DNA from 4 places in the Streptomyces sp. CA-278952 genome. Region 1 is predicted to be linked to each of the others. Evidence: riboswitches for the same ligand, from Rfam matches in the RefSeq annotation. Region 1 holds a riboswitch; each other region holds the start of a gene.
The links. A riboswitch is a leader RNA that binds a small molecule or an ion and turns the genes downstream of it on or off. The one in region 1 is predicted to bind cyclic di-AMP.
Positions count from the first base shown of each region.

Region 1 (4,206 bases):
CCCTGCTGATCCTCGGTGGGCTGGTGTTCGACTCGCTGGCTCCGCCCAACTTCACCGCGGTCCCCCTGTTCGTCGCGGCCCCGCTGATCGCCGCGCCGTTCTTCTCGAAGTCCCGGACCGTCCGTACGGGGATCGCGGCGGTCCTCTCGGTCATCGCGATGCGGCTCTCCGACGGGACGACCACCCAGGTGGTCCCGGTCATCGAGATGCTCACCGTGCTCACGGCCTCGGTGCTGGCCCTCGTCATCAACGGCGTCGTGCGGCGCGGCAACGAGCAGCTCGCCTCGGCCCGGGTCATCGCGGAGACCGCCATGCGGGCCGTGCTGCCGACCCCGGCCGAGCGGATCGGCGGACTCCAGGTGGCCGCGCGGTACGAGGCGGCCCAGGCCGACGAGTTCGTGGGCGGCGACCTGTTCGCCGTCGCGGACACCCCGTACGGCGTACGGGTGGTCGTCGGCGACGTGCGCGGCAAGGGGCTGGACGCCGTCGAGGCGGTGGCGGTGATCATCGGGGCGTTCCGGGAGGCGGCCGAGCAGGAGCGTTCGCTGGAGGGTGTCGCGCAGCGGCTGGAGCGGGCGCTGGCCCGGGAGGGGACGCGGCGGTACGGCCTTGACGCGATGGAGGGGTTCATCACCGCCGTGCTGGCCGAGATCCCGCCCGGTTCGGCCTCGTTGCGCCTCGTCAACCGCGGTCACCCCGAGCCGCTCCTGCTGCACGCCGACGGCGCCCTGGAGGTGCTGGCGCCCTCGGTGCCCGCCATGCCGCTCGGGATGGACCTGGGGGTGTGGCCGGACCGGTCCGACGAGTGGGCGATGCCCGCCGGGGCGACGCTCCTCGCCTTCACGGACGGCCTGTCCGAGGCCCGGGACCCGAACGGGGTCTTCTACGATCCCGCGGCCCGGCTGCGCGGCCGGATCTTCCCCGGCCCGGAGGAGCTGTTGTCGGCGCTGACGGACGACGTACGGCTGCACACCGGCGGGCGGACCACGGACGACATGGCGCTCATCGCGGTCGGCCGGCCGGCGGAGGGGCAGCCCGTGCCCCGGACGACGGTGAAGATCGTGGGCCGGGGGCGATGACGCCGGGCGATGACGCCCGGCGATGACGCCGGGTGATCGGGCCGGGTGATGACGGGGCATCGGAGAGGCGTCGGCGGGACGACGACAGCGTGATGACACGGTGCGTAATCAAAGGGCACCGCTCCGCATAACGTTTGACACACCGTCAGAAAAAGTGGTGTAGCTGAGTTGCGGTCAAGTCGCCCGATTGCGCCCGGTTGTCACCCGTACATCCCTGCCCTGTTCGTTAATGATCAACAGGAACAGCTTGGAATACGGCCCGTCCGTCTATTAACGTTCGATAACGCAGCGCGGTCGTCACAGCCGTCGTCAGAGACGGCGCCGCGCGCGAGCGCCGAATTCCGCAAGGGAACCGGGGAACCACCTACATGGGGTGAATCGGACGCCTGCGTCTCGTCAGAGACGGAGGGGCCCGTAGGAGACCTTCCTGCTCCGAACCCGTCAGCTAACCCGGTAGGCGAGAAGGAAGGAAAGGAGTGCGCCCACGTGGCGTCCAACAAGCCTGCCCCTGAGGCCCCGTCACCCTTCAGTGCCGACACCTTCGGTGGCGAGGAGCGCACCTGGGAGGAGTGGAACCCCACCGCGGAGTCCATCCGTCCCGTGCGCGGCAAGCACCGCGTGGCCAAGCAGCGTGGTCTCGCCCGTAGCTCCACCGTCCTCGGGGTCGGTGTCATAGCGGCTGTCGGTGCCGGCGGCATGGCCACCGCGCAGGACAAGGCGCCGGTCTCCATCTCTCTTCCCGATTCCATCGTGGACAACCTCCCCGACGCCAAGTCCCTTCCCGGCGTCGGGTCTTTGATGTCCGACGAGGCGGAGCCCGCCCCGGTCGCCGCGACCGCGCCGCTCACCACCGCCGGCCTCACCACCGCCGAGGCCGAGCAGGGCACCGGCGCCGGCGAGGCGCTGCGCGCCCGGATCCTCCAGCAGGCCGAGCAGCAGCAGGCCAGCGCCGACGCCGAGGCCAAGGCCGCCGCCGAGAAGGCAGCGGCCGAGAGCGCCGCCGCCGAGGCCAAGAAGCAGCAGGACGACGCCGAGGCCGCGGCCGCCGCGAAGAAGAAGGCGGCCAAGGAAGCGGCGGAGAAGAAGAAGGAGGCCGAGCGGCTCGCCAAGCTCGCCGCCAGCTTCTCCCTCCCCGCCTTCTCGTACACGATCACCTCGACCTACGGTCAGTCCGGCGCGCTCTGGTCCTCGGGCCAGCACACCGGTCTCGACTTCGCCGGGTCGGCCGGTGCGCCGCTCAAGGCCGTGCACAGCGGCACGATCACGTCCGCCGGCTACTCCGGTTCGTACGGCTACCGCACGGTCCTCGAACTCGAGGACGGCACGGAGATCTGGTACGCCCACCAGTCCTCGATCGAGGTCTCCGTCGGCCAGAAGGTCACCACCGGCCAGACCATCGGCCGCATGGGCGACAGCGGCAACGTCACCGGCGTCCACCTCCACCTGGAGGTCCGCACCGCGGGCGGTTCCGCGATGGACCCGATGGCCTGGCTCAACAGCAAGGGCCTGAACGTCTGACCTTCCCGGCCCGAGGCTTCTGACCTTCCGACCCCGCGACCGGCGTCCTTCGTCGCCGCCCCGCAACCCCGGCAGCCCTGACGCACACCCCCCGACGTCAGGGCTGCCGGTCTGTCCGGGGACGGTACGGCCGGCGGGCGACGGAATACCGTCCCCGCCCCGGCCCGTTGAACATCCACATGACTTCTCCGCGCACTCTCGGCAGCTCCGACCTCCAGGTCTTCCCCCTCGCCCTCGGCGGCAACGTCTTCGGCTGGACGGCGGACGAGGACCAGTCCTTCGCCGTCCTGGACGCGTACGTCGCGGCCGGCGGCAACTTCATCGACACCGCCGACGCGTACTCAGCCTGGGTCGAGGGCAACGAGGGCGGTGAGTCGGAGACCGTCATCGGCAAGTGGCTCGCCTCCCGCTCCAACCGGTCCGACGTCGTCGTCGCCACCAAGGCCGGCGCCCACCCCGAGCACCGGGGCCTGGCCGCCGGCACCCTCAAGGGCGCGGCCGAGGCATCGCTGCGCCGCCTCGGCACCGACCACATCGACCTCTACTACACGCACTTCGACGACGAGACCGTCCCGGTCGAGGAGATCATCACCGCGCTCGACCAGCTGGTGAAGGAGGGCAAGGTGCGGCACATTGCCGCCTCCAACATCAGCCCCGAGCGCCTGCGGGCCTCCCTCGACTTCTCCGAGCGCGAGGGCCTCGCCCGGTACGTCGCGCTCCAGCCGCACTACAACCTGGTCTCCCGCGACACCTACGAGGGCGACCTCCAGGACACCGCGGCCCGCGCCGGCCTCGCCGCCGTCCCGTACTACGCGCTGGCTTCCGGCTTCCTCACCGGCAAGTACCGCCCCGGTACGACCGTGGAGAGCGCCCGCTCCGCGAAGGCGGGCGGCCACCTGGAGTCGGAGCAGGGCCTCAAGGTGCTCGCCGCCCTCGACCGGGTCGCCGGGGAACGGGGCGCCGAGATCGCCACGGTCGCCCTCGCCTGGCTCGCCGCACAGCCGACCGTCGCCGCTCCGATCGCCTCCGCCCGTACGGTCGAACAGCTCCCCGCCCTCGTCGCGGTCGCCGACCTGCGGCTGACCGACGGCGAACTCGCCCTGCTCACCGAGGCATCGGCCTGACGGAGCCGGACGCCGCCGCCGTTCGCGGACGCCGAGCTGTTGCTGTTGCTGTGGCTACGTCGGCGGGCGGCGGTGGCTGGGGGGTGTGCCGCCATACGGCTGGGGCGGCGGGTAGGAGCCGGGGCCGTATCCCGGTGTGGGCCCGGGCGCCTGCCCGTATCCGGGCGTGTGGCCGGGGCTGTACCCGTACCCGTACCCGTACCCGTACCCGTACCCGTACCCGTACCCGTACCCGTTTCCGTTTCCGTTTCCGTTTCCGTACGGCGGCGGCATGGGGTGGCCGTGGTGGCCGTGGCGTGGGCGGGCCGTCAGGCGGGCCGCATGGGTGAGGGCCGGGGCCGCGAACTCCCGGCGCTGCCAGAGGTGGTGCAGCAACTCCCGCTCCCGGGCGCCGAAGTCCGGGCCCACCGCGCCGTGGCGGGCCCGGCGGCGCAGCCCCGCCAGGGAGGTCGCGAACGACTCGTACTCCGCGACCGCGCGGGCCG
Region 1 is NZ_CP112880.1:4,246,924-4,251,129, forward strand. It holds gene N7925_RS19000 (PP2C family protein-serine/threonine phosphatase) at 1-1,079, shown strand, start outside; cyclic di-AMP (ydaO/yuaA leader) riboswitch at 1,402-1,554, shown strand; gene N7925_RS19005 (M23 family metallopeptidase) at 1,566-2,597, shown strand; gene N7925_RS19010 (aldo/keto reductase) at 2,777-3,721, shown strand; gene N7925_RS19015 (PrsW family intramembrane metalloprotease) at 3,776-4,206, opposite strand, start outside.

Region 2 (4,206 bases), 1.3 Mb from region 1:
CGGGCCCTTGCGCCGCCAGTCCAGGTGCGCTTCCGGGATCTCCTCCAGGAACCGCGAGGGCGGGTTGTACGAGGGCTGGCCCCAGGCGCTGCGCATCGCGGCCCGGGTCAGGTAGAGCCGTTCGCGGGCGCGGGTGATGCCGACATACGCGAGACGGCGCTCCTCCTCCAGCTCCTTGGTCTGGCCGAGGGCCCGCATGTGCGGGAAGACGCCGTCCTCCATGCCGGTGAGGAAGACGACCGGGAACTCCAGGCCCTTCGCCGTGTGCAGGGTCATCAGCGTGATGACGCCGGAGCCGTCCTCGTCCTCGTCGGGGATCTGGTCGGAGTCGGCGACGAGCGCGACCTTCTCCAGGAACTCCGCGAGCGTGCCCGCGCCTTCCTCGTCGCCGCGCTCCTGCTCGAATTCGAGGGCGACGGCGGCGAGTTCCTGGAGGTTCTCGACGCGGGTCTCGTCCTGCGGGTCGGTGGAGGCCTGGAGCTCGGCGAGATAGCCCGTACGCTCCAGGACCGCTTCCAGCACGACTGCGGGCCCCGCGCCGGACTCGACGATCGTGCGCAGCTCCTCCATCAGCGTGTTGAAGCGCTTGACGGCGTTGGACGAGCGGGCGGCCATGCCGTACGCCTCGTCGACGCGGCGCAGTGCCTGCGGGAAGGAGATCTTCTCGCGCATCGACAGGGCGTCGATCATGGCTTCGGCGCGGTCGCCGATGCCGCGCTTGGGGACGTTGAGGATGCGGCGCAGCGGGACGGTGTCCTCGGGGTTGGCCAGGACCCGGAGGTAGGCCAGGACGTCCCGGACCTCCTTGCGCTCGTAGAAGCGCACACCGCCGACGACCTTGTAGGGCAGGCCGACGCGGATGAAGATCTCTTCGAAGACACGGGACTGGGCGTTGGTCCGGTAGAAGACGGCGACGTCGCCCGCCTTGGCGTCGCCCGCGTCGGTGAGCCGGTCGATCTCGTCGGCGACGAACTGCGCCTCGTCGTGCTCGGTGTCGGCGACGTAGCCGGTGATGCGGGCGCCGCTGCCGGCGTTGGTCCAGAGGTTCTTGGGGCGGCGGCTCTCGTTGCGCTCGATGACGGCGTTGGCGGCGGAGAGGATCGTCTGCGTGGAGCGGTAGTTCTGCTCCAGCAGGATCGTCGTCGCGCTCGGGTAGTCCTCCTCGAACTGGAGGATGTTGCGGATGGTCGCGCCCCGGAAGGCGTAGATCGACTGGTCCGCGTCGCCCACCACGCACAGCTCGGCGGGTGCGTCGGCCTCCCCGGCCGGGCCGACCAGCTCCCTTACCAGCGTGTACTGGGCGTGGTTGGTGTCCTGGTACTCGTCGACGAGGACGTGGCGGAAGCGGCGGCGGTAGTGCTCGGCGACGTCCGGGAAGGCCTGGAGCAGGTGGACCGTCGTCATGATGATGTCGTCGAAGTCCAGGGCGTTGGCCTCGCGCAGGCGGGCCTGGTAGAGCGCGTACGCCTGGGCCAGGGTCTTCTCGAAACCGTCCGCCGCCTGTCCGGCGAAGGTCTCCTCGTCGATGAGCTCGTTCTTGAGGTTGGAGACCTTGGCGGTGAAGGACTTCGGCGGAAACTGCTTCGGGTCCAGGTCGAGGTCGCGGCAGACCAGGGCCATCAGCCGCTTGGAGTCGGCGGCGTCGTAGATCGAGAACGACGAGGTGAAGCCGAGCTTCTTCGACTCGCGGCGCAGGATGCGGACGCACGCGCTGTGGAAGGTCATGACCCACATGGCGTTGGCGCGGGGGCCGACGAGCTGCTCGACGCGCTCCTTCATCTCGCCCGCGGCCTTGTTGGTGAAGGTGATCGCGAGGATCTGCCCGGGGTGCGTCCCGCGCTCGGCCAGCAGGTGGGCGATGCGGTGGGTGAGAACCCGGGTCTTGCCGGAGCCGGCCCCGGCGACGATGAGCAGCGGGGACCCGGCGTGCACGACGGCGGCGCGCTGCTCGGTGTTCAGCCCGTCGAGCAGCGCGGCGGAGTCGATCACCGGGCGCGCGTGACCGTCCCGGTAATACCCGTCCCGGGGCGGCGGGGGCGCGTCGTAGACGCCTCCGAAGAGTCCCTCCGGCACCGCTTCGGGCGCGTGGTCCTCGGGAGGCGGCGGGGGGCCGTCCTCCGCGGACTGGAGGCCGGTCAGGAAACTGTCGTCAAAGAGGCTGCTCATCGCCTCCCGAGTCTAGGCGGCCGGACTGACAACGTTCCGCCGAAGCCGGAAAGCAGCCGCTCGCACCACGCCGTCCCCCGTACGCACGGAGACCGGACGTCGACGTTCCGTGAAGGAGTGCCCGGTCGGAGGGGGTGCCCGGCCCCTGATCGGGAAAGGTCACGAAAATGTATCGGGCATATCGCTCATCGTCCTTCCCAGCGGCGGGGCCGGTTGGCTAGCGTGCTCGGTCAGGTGGCCCGTACCTCCCTGAGGCGAACCACGCCCAACGGGCGCCTCTGCCGAATCCGTCCTGCCGCCCTGGCGGTTCGGAACCGGGGACCCACACGCGACACCGGGGTGAATCGGTCCGTGCCCTCGCATCCGGGACCGTAGGACAGCCTTCCGTTCCGTCCGAACCCGACAGCTAACCCGGTAGGCGGTCCACGGAAGGAGATGCCGGTCTTGGCATCGCATCGCAAGCCGCGCACGAAGGTGCGCACCACCACCCCCGCCGTCGGGCTGACGACGGCCGCGCTGGCCTCCGTGACGCTGCTCTCCACGCAGAGCGCCACGGCCGCGCCCACCGAGCCGAAGCCCGCCGTCGAGGAAGTACAGAAGAAGGTCGACGCCCTGTACCGGCAGGCGGGCACCGCGACCCAGGAGTACAACCGGGCCAAGGCCGCCTCCGCGTCCCAGCAGACGAAGGTCGACACGCTGCTCTCCGACGTGGCGAAGCGGGCCGAGAAGATCAACGAGGCGCGCCGGGCGCTGGGCTCCTACGCGGCGGCCCAGTACCGCAACGGGGGCATCGCGCCCGCGGCGACGTTCTTCCTGGCGGAGAACCCGCAGGGGTACTTCGACCAGAGCCGGCTGATGGACCGGGCGACGGAGCGGCAGCAGAAGGCCGTCACCGAGGTCCGTACGCAGCAGGCCTCGGCGGCGAAGAAGCGCGCGGAGGCGGTGAAGAGCCTGGAGACCCTCACCGAGACGCAGGCCACGCTCGCCTCCAGCAAGAAGGACGTGCAGACCAAGCTCACCGAGGCCCGGAACCTGCTGTCGAGGCTGACCGCCGAGGAGAAGGCGCGGCTGGCGGAGCTGGAGCGCAGACAGGAGGCCGAGGCGAAGGAGAAGGCGGCGAAGCTGGCCGCCCGGCAGGCCGCCGAGGCGAAGGAGAAGGCCCGCGAGGAGGCGGCGAAGGAGTCCGGCGGCGGTTCGGGCACGGGCTCCGGTTCCGGTTCCGGTTCCGGTTCCGGTACGGGAACGGATCCGGGCTCCGGCACCGGCACCGGTACGGACAGCGGTTACGCCGCCAAGGCGGAGAAGGTCCTGGCCTTCGCCCGCGCCCAGATCGGCAAGCCGTACGTGTGGGGCGCGTCGGGCCCCTCCAGTTACGACTGCTCGGGGCTGACGCAGGCGGCGTGGCGGGAGGCGGGCGTGACCCTGCCCCGGACGACCTGGGACCAGGTGGAGGTCGGGACGCGGGTCGCCACCTCCGATCTGATCCCCGGAGACCTGGTCTTCTTCTACGACGACATCAGCCACGTCGGCATCTACAAGGGCGACGGGATGATGATCCACGCCCCGAAGCCGGGTGCGAACGTGCGCGAGGAGTCGATCTACTCCATGCCGATCTACGGAAGCGTGCGGCCGGCGTGACGCGCGCCGGGGGCGGCCCTCCGGCGGCCGCCCCCGGGGAGGCTCAGGTCCAGACCGTGGCGATGAAGATGTTGGCGGCCGTCAGTCCGCCGACCGCGGCGAACGCGCCCTTGTCCACCGTCTCGTCGTCCCGCTTGACGTAGACGAGGGCGAGGATCACGACCAGCAGGGCGAGCTTGATGCCGATCTTGACGTTGTTCACGGTCTGGTCGTCGGCCTGAGCGAGCCCGACCAGGGCGATGCCGGTGACGAGCATGGTCAGCGCGCCGTGCAGCATGGCGGGGATGAAGCGGGCGGTGCCCGCTCCCATGGCCTTCATCTGCGTCAGGAAGCCGCCCAGCAGGGAGGCGATGCCGATGATGTGCAGGGCGACGAAGACATTGATGAGTACGTCCATGTCTC
Region 2 is NZ_CP112880.1:2,962,415-2,966,620, forward strand. It holds gene pcrA (DNA helicase PcrA) at 1-2,166, opposite strand, end outside; cyclic di-AMP (ydaO/yuaA leader) riboswitch at 2,436-2,603, shown strand; gene N7925_RS12910 (C40 family peptidase) at 2,602-3,804, shown strand; gene N7925_RS12915 (hypothetical protein) at 3,848-4,201, opposite strand.
Region 2: it holds a riboswitch for cyclic di-AMP, as region 1 does, so the genes downstream of both, N7925_RS12910 (C40 family peptidase) here and N7925_RS19005 (M23 family metallopeptidase) in region 1, are expected to answer to the same signal.

Region 3 (4,206 bases), 660 kb from region 1:
AACTCCGTGACTTTCACGTGATCTGGGCTGCATCGACTTGTGACACACGTTCGAGTCCCGCTAGGTTCACGGTTCGACGCGTCGGTCGCACCTTGCTCACGCGTCACTTGTGCTCCGAAGCAGCACGGAGTCCGGCACGGAATCCGCTGCGCGGCGCTCAGGTCACTCGCTTGTCAGTCGCACGGAAGGCATACTCATGGGCTCCGCGAACGGCAGACACCGCCGCCCTCGTCAGGCACCCGCCCTCATCGTCGCCGCGGGCGTGACGGGATCGGCCATCGCCATCCCCCTGCTCGGCGCCGGCGGTGCGCAGGCGGCCGAGGCCACCACCTGGGACCGGGTCGCCGAGTGCGAGAGCGGCGGCATGTGGAGCGCCGATCTCGGCAACGGCTACTACGGCGGGCTCCAGTTCTCGCAGGAGACCTGGTCGGCGTACGGAGGCGCGGCGTTCGCGCCCCGCGCCGACCTCGCCAGCCGCTCGCAGCAGATCTCCGTCGCCGAGAAGGTCCTGGGCGACCAGGGCCCGAAGGCGTGGCCCAGCTGTGCGGTGATCTCCGGTCTCGCGGTGGACGGCAGTCTGCCCGGCGTCGACCCGGGCACCTCGCCGTCCACGGACCCGTCGGCCGACCCGTCCGCCGATCCGTCGGCGGACCCTTCGGCCGACCCGGCCCCCACCCCGACCGACGAAGCGGACGCAACCGGTGAATACGGTGAATCACGTGAAACGGGCAAGGGTGAGAAGGGTGATGAGGCGGACAAGAGCGGTAGTGGTGGCGCGGAGAAGGGGAGCGGGACTCCCGACTCCTCGGTGACGCCCTCCGCCCCGCCCGCCTCCGACGCCCCCGACGCCTCGGACCCCTCCACCGCCCCCGACGCCTCGACGGGCGAGGGCGACGGCAAGGGAGGCAAGCACCGGGGCGCCCCCGCGCCCGAGGAGGCCGACGGGGGCCGGAAGGACGGCCCCCGTGATTCCGGCCGGCACGCATCGCGCGGCGAAGGCGACGCGCGGGACGGTGGCGCGGCGGCCGCCGACGGGTACACGGTGCGGCCCGGGGACAACCTCTGGGCGATCGCCGACGCCCAGGAGATCCCCGGCGGCTGGACCGGCCTGTACGAGACGAACAAGGACCTCCTGGGCTCCGACCCGGACCTGATCCTGCCCGGCCAGAACCTGGACCTGCGCCTGGACCGCGGTGCGGGCGAGGACGCGGACCCGGCCGCACCGGAGGGTGCCGAGACGTCCGCCGGGGCGCCCGCCGCCAACTGATCGAATTCGGGAAAACACCCCGAAAAGCGAGGCAGTTAAGAGACCTATGTCCACTTTTGCGTAAGTGAGACATGGGTCTCTTTGCTTCAACTGGCGTGATTCGTCCGGCCGGTCCGGGTGAATCGCCCCCCACCTGCGGAAACAGCCCGTCGGTCACGGCGAGTTCGGGTTGATTGCCCCCTATGTCCATCTTTGAATGTCGGGGTTGCCTGTGTTTACGGTCGGAACCGCTCGCACCGCGGGCCCCGTCGACCGTCACGCCGAATCCTGCCGTCGGTCGAAGGGAACAGACGCGTAAGCGCCGTAGGCAGGAGCGGGGGACCCAGGTAAGCCGCCGGGTCCGGACGCCTCGTCGAACCGACGGGGACGTACGGGACCGGCTAGGGGTGAAGTCGCGAGCAGCACCGCGCGACCGGGCAACTCATCAGCCCGAACCCGACAGCTCACCTCGTAGGCGTCGGTGAGGAGATTCCTTCCATGCTGCTGAACAGCAAGGGCAAGCACCGCCGCCCGTCCAAGGCCACCCGTATCGCCACCCTCGCGGGTGTCACCGGTGCCGCCATCGCCGTCCCGCTGATGGGCGCGACCAGCGCTTCCGCCGCCTCCGTCGAGACCTGGGACGCCGTCGCCCAGTGCGAGTCCGGCGGCAACTGGTCCATCAACACCGGCAACGGCTACTACGGCGGACTGCAGTTCTCGCAGTCCAGCTGGGCCGCCGCCGGCGGTACGCAGTACGCCTCCCGTGCCGACCTGGCCTCCAAGGACCAGCAGATCGCCGCCGCCGAGAAGCTTCTCGACCTGCAGGGCCCGGGCGCCTGGGCCTGCGCCGGCGCCGGCGGCCTCACCAACGACGGTGTGGACCCGGGCGTGAACACCGGCTCCGGCTCCGGCGAGAGCAAGCCCGAGCAGGCGCAGCCCGAGCGCCAGGCCGAGCAGCCCACCACGCGCTCCGAGCAGCGCGAGGCCCCCAAGGCCGAGAGCAAGAAGACCGTCACCACCCCGACCGGCGAGAAGGTCCAGAAGGGCGACGGCGAGTACAAGGTCAAGGCCGGCGACACCCTGAGCACCATCGCCCAGGCGGAAGACGTCAAGGGCGGCTGGAGCAAGCTCTTCAAGCTCAACGACGACATCGTCAAGGACGCGGACCTGATCTTCCCGGGTCAGCAGCTCCACCTGAAGTAACCGCCGTCTCTCCTCCCCGGAGGAGAAGCGTCCGGCGGCACTTCTCCTCGCACGGCTTCCCGGCCCGGCGCGCTCGTCCCCCAGCGCGCCGGGCCGGGTTCTTCGTGAGCGGCGGGCGCCGATGGCCCATGCGTTCACCTCTTGTTGTTACCACTCAGTAGATTTCTAGAGTTTTGTCCCGTGATGCAGGTCCTTGGGTCCTTTTTCGTCCCAGGAGGCGGGCGGTCGGCCGGTCGACGCGGCCGGGCCCGATAGGCTCGTGCCGCAAGGCCACAGTGACCCTGCACAACCAGTGTCAGATCCCAGAAGGAGATGCCTCGTGCCGTCCATCGACGTCGTCGTAGCCAGGGAAATCCTCGACTCCCGGGGCAACCCCACGGTCGAGGTCGAGGTTGGCCTCGACGACGGCAGCACGGGCCGTGCTGCCGTTCCGTCCGGTGCCTCCACCGGAGCGTTCGAGGCCGTCGAGCTTCGCGACGGTGACCCCAACCGCTACATGGGCAAGGGCGTCGAGAAGGCCGTCCTCGCCGTCATCGAGCAGATCGGCCCGGAGCTCGTCGGGTACGACGCCACCGAGCAGCGCCTCATCGACCAGGCGATGTTCGACCTCGACGCCACCGAGAACAAGGCCTCGCTCGGCGCGAACGCCATCCTCGGCGTCTCGCTCGCCGTCGCGCACGCCGCCTCCGAGGCGTCCGACCTGCCGCTCTTCCGCTACCTCGGCGGCCCGAACGCGCACCTGCTGCCCGTTCCGATGATGAACATCCTGAACGGCGGCTCGCACGCCGACTCCAACGTGGACGTCCAGGAGTTCATGATCGCCCCGATCGGCGCGGAGTCCTTCTCCGAGGCCCTGCGCTGGGGCGCGGAGGTCTACCACACGCTGAAGAAGGTCCTCAAGACCAAGGGCCTGTCCACCGGACTCGGCGACGAGGGCGGCTTCGCCCCGAACCTGGAGTCCAACCGCGCCGCCCTGGACCTCATCGTCGAGGCCATCAAGGAGGCCGGCTACGTCCCGGGCCGCGACATCGCGCTCGCGCTCGACGTCGCCGCGTCCGAGTTCTACAAGGACGGCGTCTACGAGTTCGAGGGCAAGTCCCGCTCGGCCGCCGAGATGACCGAGTACTACGAGGAGCTCGTCTCCGCGTACCCGCTGGTCTCCATCGAGGACCCGCTGTACGAGGACGACTGGGCCGGCTGGAAGGTCATCACCGACCGCATCGGCGCCAAGGTGCAGATCGTCGGCGACGACCTCTTCGTCACCAACCCCGAGCGGCTGGCCCGCGGCATCGAGGAGGGCTCCGCCAACGCCCTGCTCGTGAAGGTCAACCAGATCGGTTCGCTGACCGAGACCCTGGACGCCGTCGAGCTGGCCCAGCGCAACGGCTTCAAGTGCATGATGTCGCACCGCTCCGGCGAGACCGAGGACGTCACCATCGCCGACCTCGCCGTCGCCGTGAACTGCGGTCAGATCAAGACCGGCGCCCCGGCCCGCTCGGACCGCGTCGCCAAGTACAACCAGCTGCTGCGCATCGAGGAGATCCTCGACGACGCCGCGGTGTACGCGGGCCGTTCCGCCTTCCCGCGCTTCAAGGGCTGACCCGTAGCGTCAGGACGGTAGCCTCCGCCCGTCCCCGCACCCGGTCCCGTACCGTGTGCGGGGACGGACGTGTGTGATGGGGAGGCGGGAGACATGGCCGGGAAGGACCGCGACCGGTTCTCCACCGCGACCAGGCTGCGACTGCTCGGCGAGCAGA
Region 3 is NZ_CP112880.1:4,904,480-4,908,685, forward strand. It holds gene N7925_RS22080 (cytochrome P450 family protein) at 1-10, shown strand, start outside; gene N7925_RS22085 (transglycosylase family protein) at 197-1,267, shown strand; cyclic di-AMP (ydaO/yuaA leader) riboswitch at 1,557-1,739, shown strand; gene N7925_RS22090 (transglycosylase family protein) at 1,745-2,449, shown strand; gene eno (phosphopyruvate hydratase) at 2,769-4,049, shown strand; gene N7925_RS22100 (FtsB family cell division protein) at 4,143-4,206, shown strand, end outside.
Region 3: it holds a riboswitch for cyclic di-AMP, as region 1 does, so the genes downstream of both, N7925_RS22090 (transglycosylase family protein) here and N7925_RS19005 (M23 family metallopeptidase) in region 1, are expected to answer to the same signal.

Region 4 (4,206 bases), 3.9 Mb from region 1:
GCCACCCGCAGCCGGTGCTGCGGCGGCCGGACGGCCGGACGGAAGTGCTGGACCTGCCCGGCGGCATCGTGCTCGGGATCGACGGGCAGGCGGCCTACCCGGTCACGGAGATGCGCCTCGAACCGGGCGCGATGCTCGCCCTGTTCACGGACGGGCTGATCGAGCGCCCCGGGACGGACATCGACGAGGGGATCGAGCGGCTGCGCGCCACCGTCGAACGCATCGGTGCGGTCCCCCTGGCCGAGACGGCCGACCAGGTCATCGGAGAGGCCAGGGCGGCCACCGACCGCCCCGACGACATCGCGATCCTGCTCGCCGCCCGGTGGGCCGGGACCCCGGAGGTCCGGCGGCCCCGTCAGGACCGGGCGCCCGGGCCGGACCTCTGGCGCACGTTCAGGAGGCCGGATCCGGGGCGCACGGCGGGCGCTCCGGATCCGGCCTCCTGAGAGACGTCCTGCCGGTCAGGCGCCTGCGGGTCAAGCGCCTGCGGCTCAAGCGCGCTCAGGCGTCGATCAAGCGTTGGTCAGGCGTCGGCCGGCGGCTCTGCCGGCGCGAAGGCGCCAGAGGCCTCCAGCATGCCCTCGCGCTCCACGACCTTGATCCGCTCACGGCCCTGGACCGCGCCCAGCGCCTGCTCGTGGGCGTCCAGCTTGTGCCACCCCTCCCAGGTCGTGTAGCGGACGCCGCGGTCCTCCAGGAAGGCCTCGACGGCCTCCGGAGCGGGCGTGGCCGGCTCCGGCAGCCGACCGGCTGCCCGGTCCTCCAGGACGCAGGCGACCGTCTCGTTCGCGTCGCCCTTGGTGTGTCCGATCAGACCGATCGGACCGCGCTTGATCCAGCCCGTGACGTAGACCGAGGCCATGGGCTCGTCGCCGGCGATGACGCGTCCCGCCTCGTGCGGCACGGTGCCGGAGGCCACGTCGAAGGGGAGCTTGGGCAGCTCCTCCGAGTAGTAGCCGACGGCACGGTAGACGCTCTGCATGTCCCAGTCCGTGAACCGACCGGTGCCCCGGACGTTGCCGGTGCCGTCCAGTTCGGTGCGCTCGGTGCGCAGCGCCACGACCTTGCCGTCCTCGCCGAGGATCTCGACCGGGGACTCGAAGAAGTGCAGGAAGAGCTTGTGCGGGCGGTCGCCGACATCGCGGATCGCCCAGTTCTCCAGGGTCTGCGCGACCATGTTGACCTGCTTGTTCTCCCGGCGGGTCGCGATGGAGCCCTCGTCGTACTCGATGTCCTCGGGGTTGACGATGACCTCGATGTTGGGGGAGTGGTCCAGCTCCCGCAGCTCCATCGGGCTGAACTTGGCCTGTGCGGGGCCACGCCGCCCGAACACGTGCACCTCCAGCGCCTTGTTCTCCTTGAGGCCCTGGTACACGTTGTCCGGGATCTCGGTGGGCAGCAGCTCGTCCGCCGTCTTGGCCAGGACGCGGGCCACGTCCAGGGCCACGTTCCCGACGCCGAGCACGGCGACCTTCTCCGCGGTGAGCGGCCAGGTGCGGGGGACCTCGGGGTGCCCGTCGTACCAGGAGACGAACTCGGCCGCGCCGTAGGAGCCGTCCAGCTGGATGCCGGGGACGTCGAGCGCCCGGTCGGCCTCGGCGCCGGTGGAGAAGATCACCGCGTCGTAGAACGACCGCAGGTCGTCCAGGCCGATGTCGTGCGGGTAGCTGACGTTGCCGAAGAGCCGGATCTGGGGCTTGTCCAGCACCTGGTGCAGGGCCTTGACGATTCCCTTGATCCGCGGGTGGTCGGGGGCCACGCCGTAACGGATGAGGCCGAAGGGCGCGGGCATGCGCTCGAAGAGGTCGATGGAGACCCCCGGGTCCTGGCAGACCTCGGATTTGAGCAGCGCGTCCGCAGCGTAGATACCGGCGGGGCCGGCTCCGACAATGGCGACGCGGACGGGGCGTGTCATGGCGTGGTGATCCTTCGGGGCGGGCGAACGCGGGCAGGTACAGCGTACGTCGGAGGTAAGGGTTGGCTTACTAGTCTCCACCGCACACCGTAAGCGATCGCCCCGCGGGCCCTTCGGCCGGCCCTGCCTAGAGTGTCCGATTGGCCCGTTTTATTGTGCCGGTATGGGTGTTTTGTTTCTTTTGGGAATTCTGCTCGATAAGGGGCCTATTGGGGCTGCTGGGGCATTTGCTTGAGCTTGTTTTCGCCACCGCCGCGAGGGAGTGGTGAGCGTCACGTCCGAAGGGGCCGACGTGGAAGCGGAAGCATCGGTTCCCTTCCGTGCGACGAAAGTTGACGGCGTGACGGAATGATCCGATCCGGCGATTCCGCCTTTCGATCTTCCGCGAAAAAGGGAATCCGGAATGTGGGGCTTGTTCTGTTCGACGTTTCTCGCCTACGGTCACCGTCAATCCGGATGGAACGCCGAATCCTGCCGCCGTCCGGGAATCCGAAACCCACTCACGTACGGCAGGAGCGGGGGACCCAGGTAAGTCGCCGATCCGTAACCGGAACGGCTTGGGGTGAAGCCGCACGAGCGTGCGGCCAGACATCTCCCGTCTGAACCCGACAGCTCACCTCGTAGGCGCCGGAGAGGAAATCCCCCATGCCCGCACAGGGTAAGCACCGTCGTCCCCAGTCCATCTCGCTGCGCCGCGGCCTCGCCGCCGTGACCGCCGGTGGAGCCGTCCTCGCCCTCCCGGTGATCGGTGCCACCAGTGCCTTCGCGGCCCCCGCGCCCGCCACGGCTCCGCAGCAGGCCGTGGCGCCCGCCTCGGTGGCCCAGGCGCATTCCGCCGTACAGGCCGCGCCCGCCCAGCATTCCGTGGCGGCCGGTGAAACGCTTTCCAAGATCGCCCGCGAATATTCCGTCAGCGGCGGCTGGGAGAAGCTGTACGAAGGCAACCGGAAGATCATCGGAGAGAATCCCGATCTCATTCACCCCGGAATCAAGCTGACCCTCGGATCCAAGACCGAGGCCCCTTCGGGCGGTAAGTCGGACAAGGCCGCCCAGGCTTCCCCGTCCACCGCGCGCGGTGCCGAGGCGGACCGTGCCGACCGTTCGGAGCGCGTCAACGCCGCTCCCGTGGCAAAGGCCGCGCCGGCCGCCGAGAAGGCCGTCACGTACACGAACGACCTCGACGGCTGGATCAAGGAGTCGCTGGCGGTCATGGCCGAGCAGGGCATCCCCGGCACCTACGAGGGCATCCACCGCAACATCATGCGCGAGTCCTCGGGCAACCCGGCCGCGATCAACAACTGGGACTCCAACGCGGTCAAGGGCACCCCGTCCAAGGGGCTGCTCCAGGTCATCGACCCGACCTTCCAGGCCTACCACGTGCCCGGCACCTCGACCGACAGCTACGACCCGGTCGCCAACATCACGGCCGCGTGCAACTACGCGGCGGACCGGTACGGCTCGATCGACAACGTCTTCGGCGCCTACTGATCCTCCGTGCCCACGCCCGAGGGGCCCCGGACCTCATGGTCCGGGGCCCCTCGGGCGTACCGGGAAGTTACCTCCAAGTTTCTAGTGACTTACCACGCGATCGACAGTAGAACCTGTTGCACTCTATCGAGAGTGAGGTGTGTCACATGGGCGACGCAGCCATGCGGGACGGCGAGGCCAAGGGTGTCTCGCGTCGAAGATTCATCACTGGAACAGGTTCTCTTCTGGGGGGAGCGGCGATAGCCGGACACACCGCACCGGCGTGGGCCGGCGCCCGGGCGGCATCAGCGCCGATCGGCTCCGGAGCCCGGGTGCCGGTGCTGGTCGTCGGTACCGGATACGGCGGCTCCGTGGCCGCCCTCCGCCTCGCCCGGGCCGGCGTCGACGTCCATATGGTCGAGATGGGCATGGCCTGGGACACGCCGGGCGCGGACGGAAAGATCTTCGCCAACACCACCAGGCCGGACGACCGCTCCTTCTGGCTGCGGACCCGGACCAAGCAGCCGCTGAGCAACTTCCTCGGCTTCCCCATCGACAGACAGGTCAACCGCTACACGGGCATCCTGGACGCCGAGGAGTTCGCCGGCATCACCGTCTACCAGGGCCGTGGCGTAGGCGGCGGGTCGCTGGTCAACGGTGGTATGGCCGTCACCCCACGCCGGGAGAACTTCGGCGCGATCCTCCCCACGGTGAACGCCGAGGAGATGTACAGCACCTACTACCCGCGCGCCAACAGCTCACTGGGCGTCACCACCATCGATCCCGCCTGGTTCGACAGCGTCGACTGCTACCAGTACGCCCGG
Region 4 is NZ_CP112880.1:365,337-369,542, reverse strand. It holds gene N7925_RS01435 (SpoIIE family protein phosphatase) at 1-446, shown strand, start outside; gene N7925_RS01430 (FAD-dependent oxidoreductase) at 524-1,915, opposite strand; cyclic di-AMP (ydaO/yuaA leader) riboswitch at 2,399-2,557, shown strand; gene N7925_RS01425 (transglycosylase SLT domain-containing protein) at 2,561-3,403, shown strand; gene N7925_RS01420 (GMC oxidoreductase) at 3,550-4,206, shown strand, end outside.
Region 4: it holds a riboswitch for cyclic di-AMP, as region 1 does, so the genes downstream of both, N7925_RS01425 (transglycosylase SLT domain-containing protein) here and N7925_RS19005 (M23 family metallopeptidase) in region 1, are expected to answer to the same signal.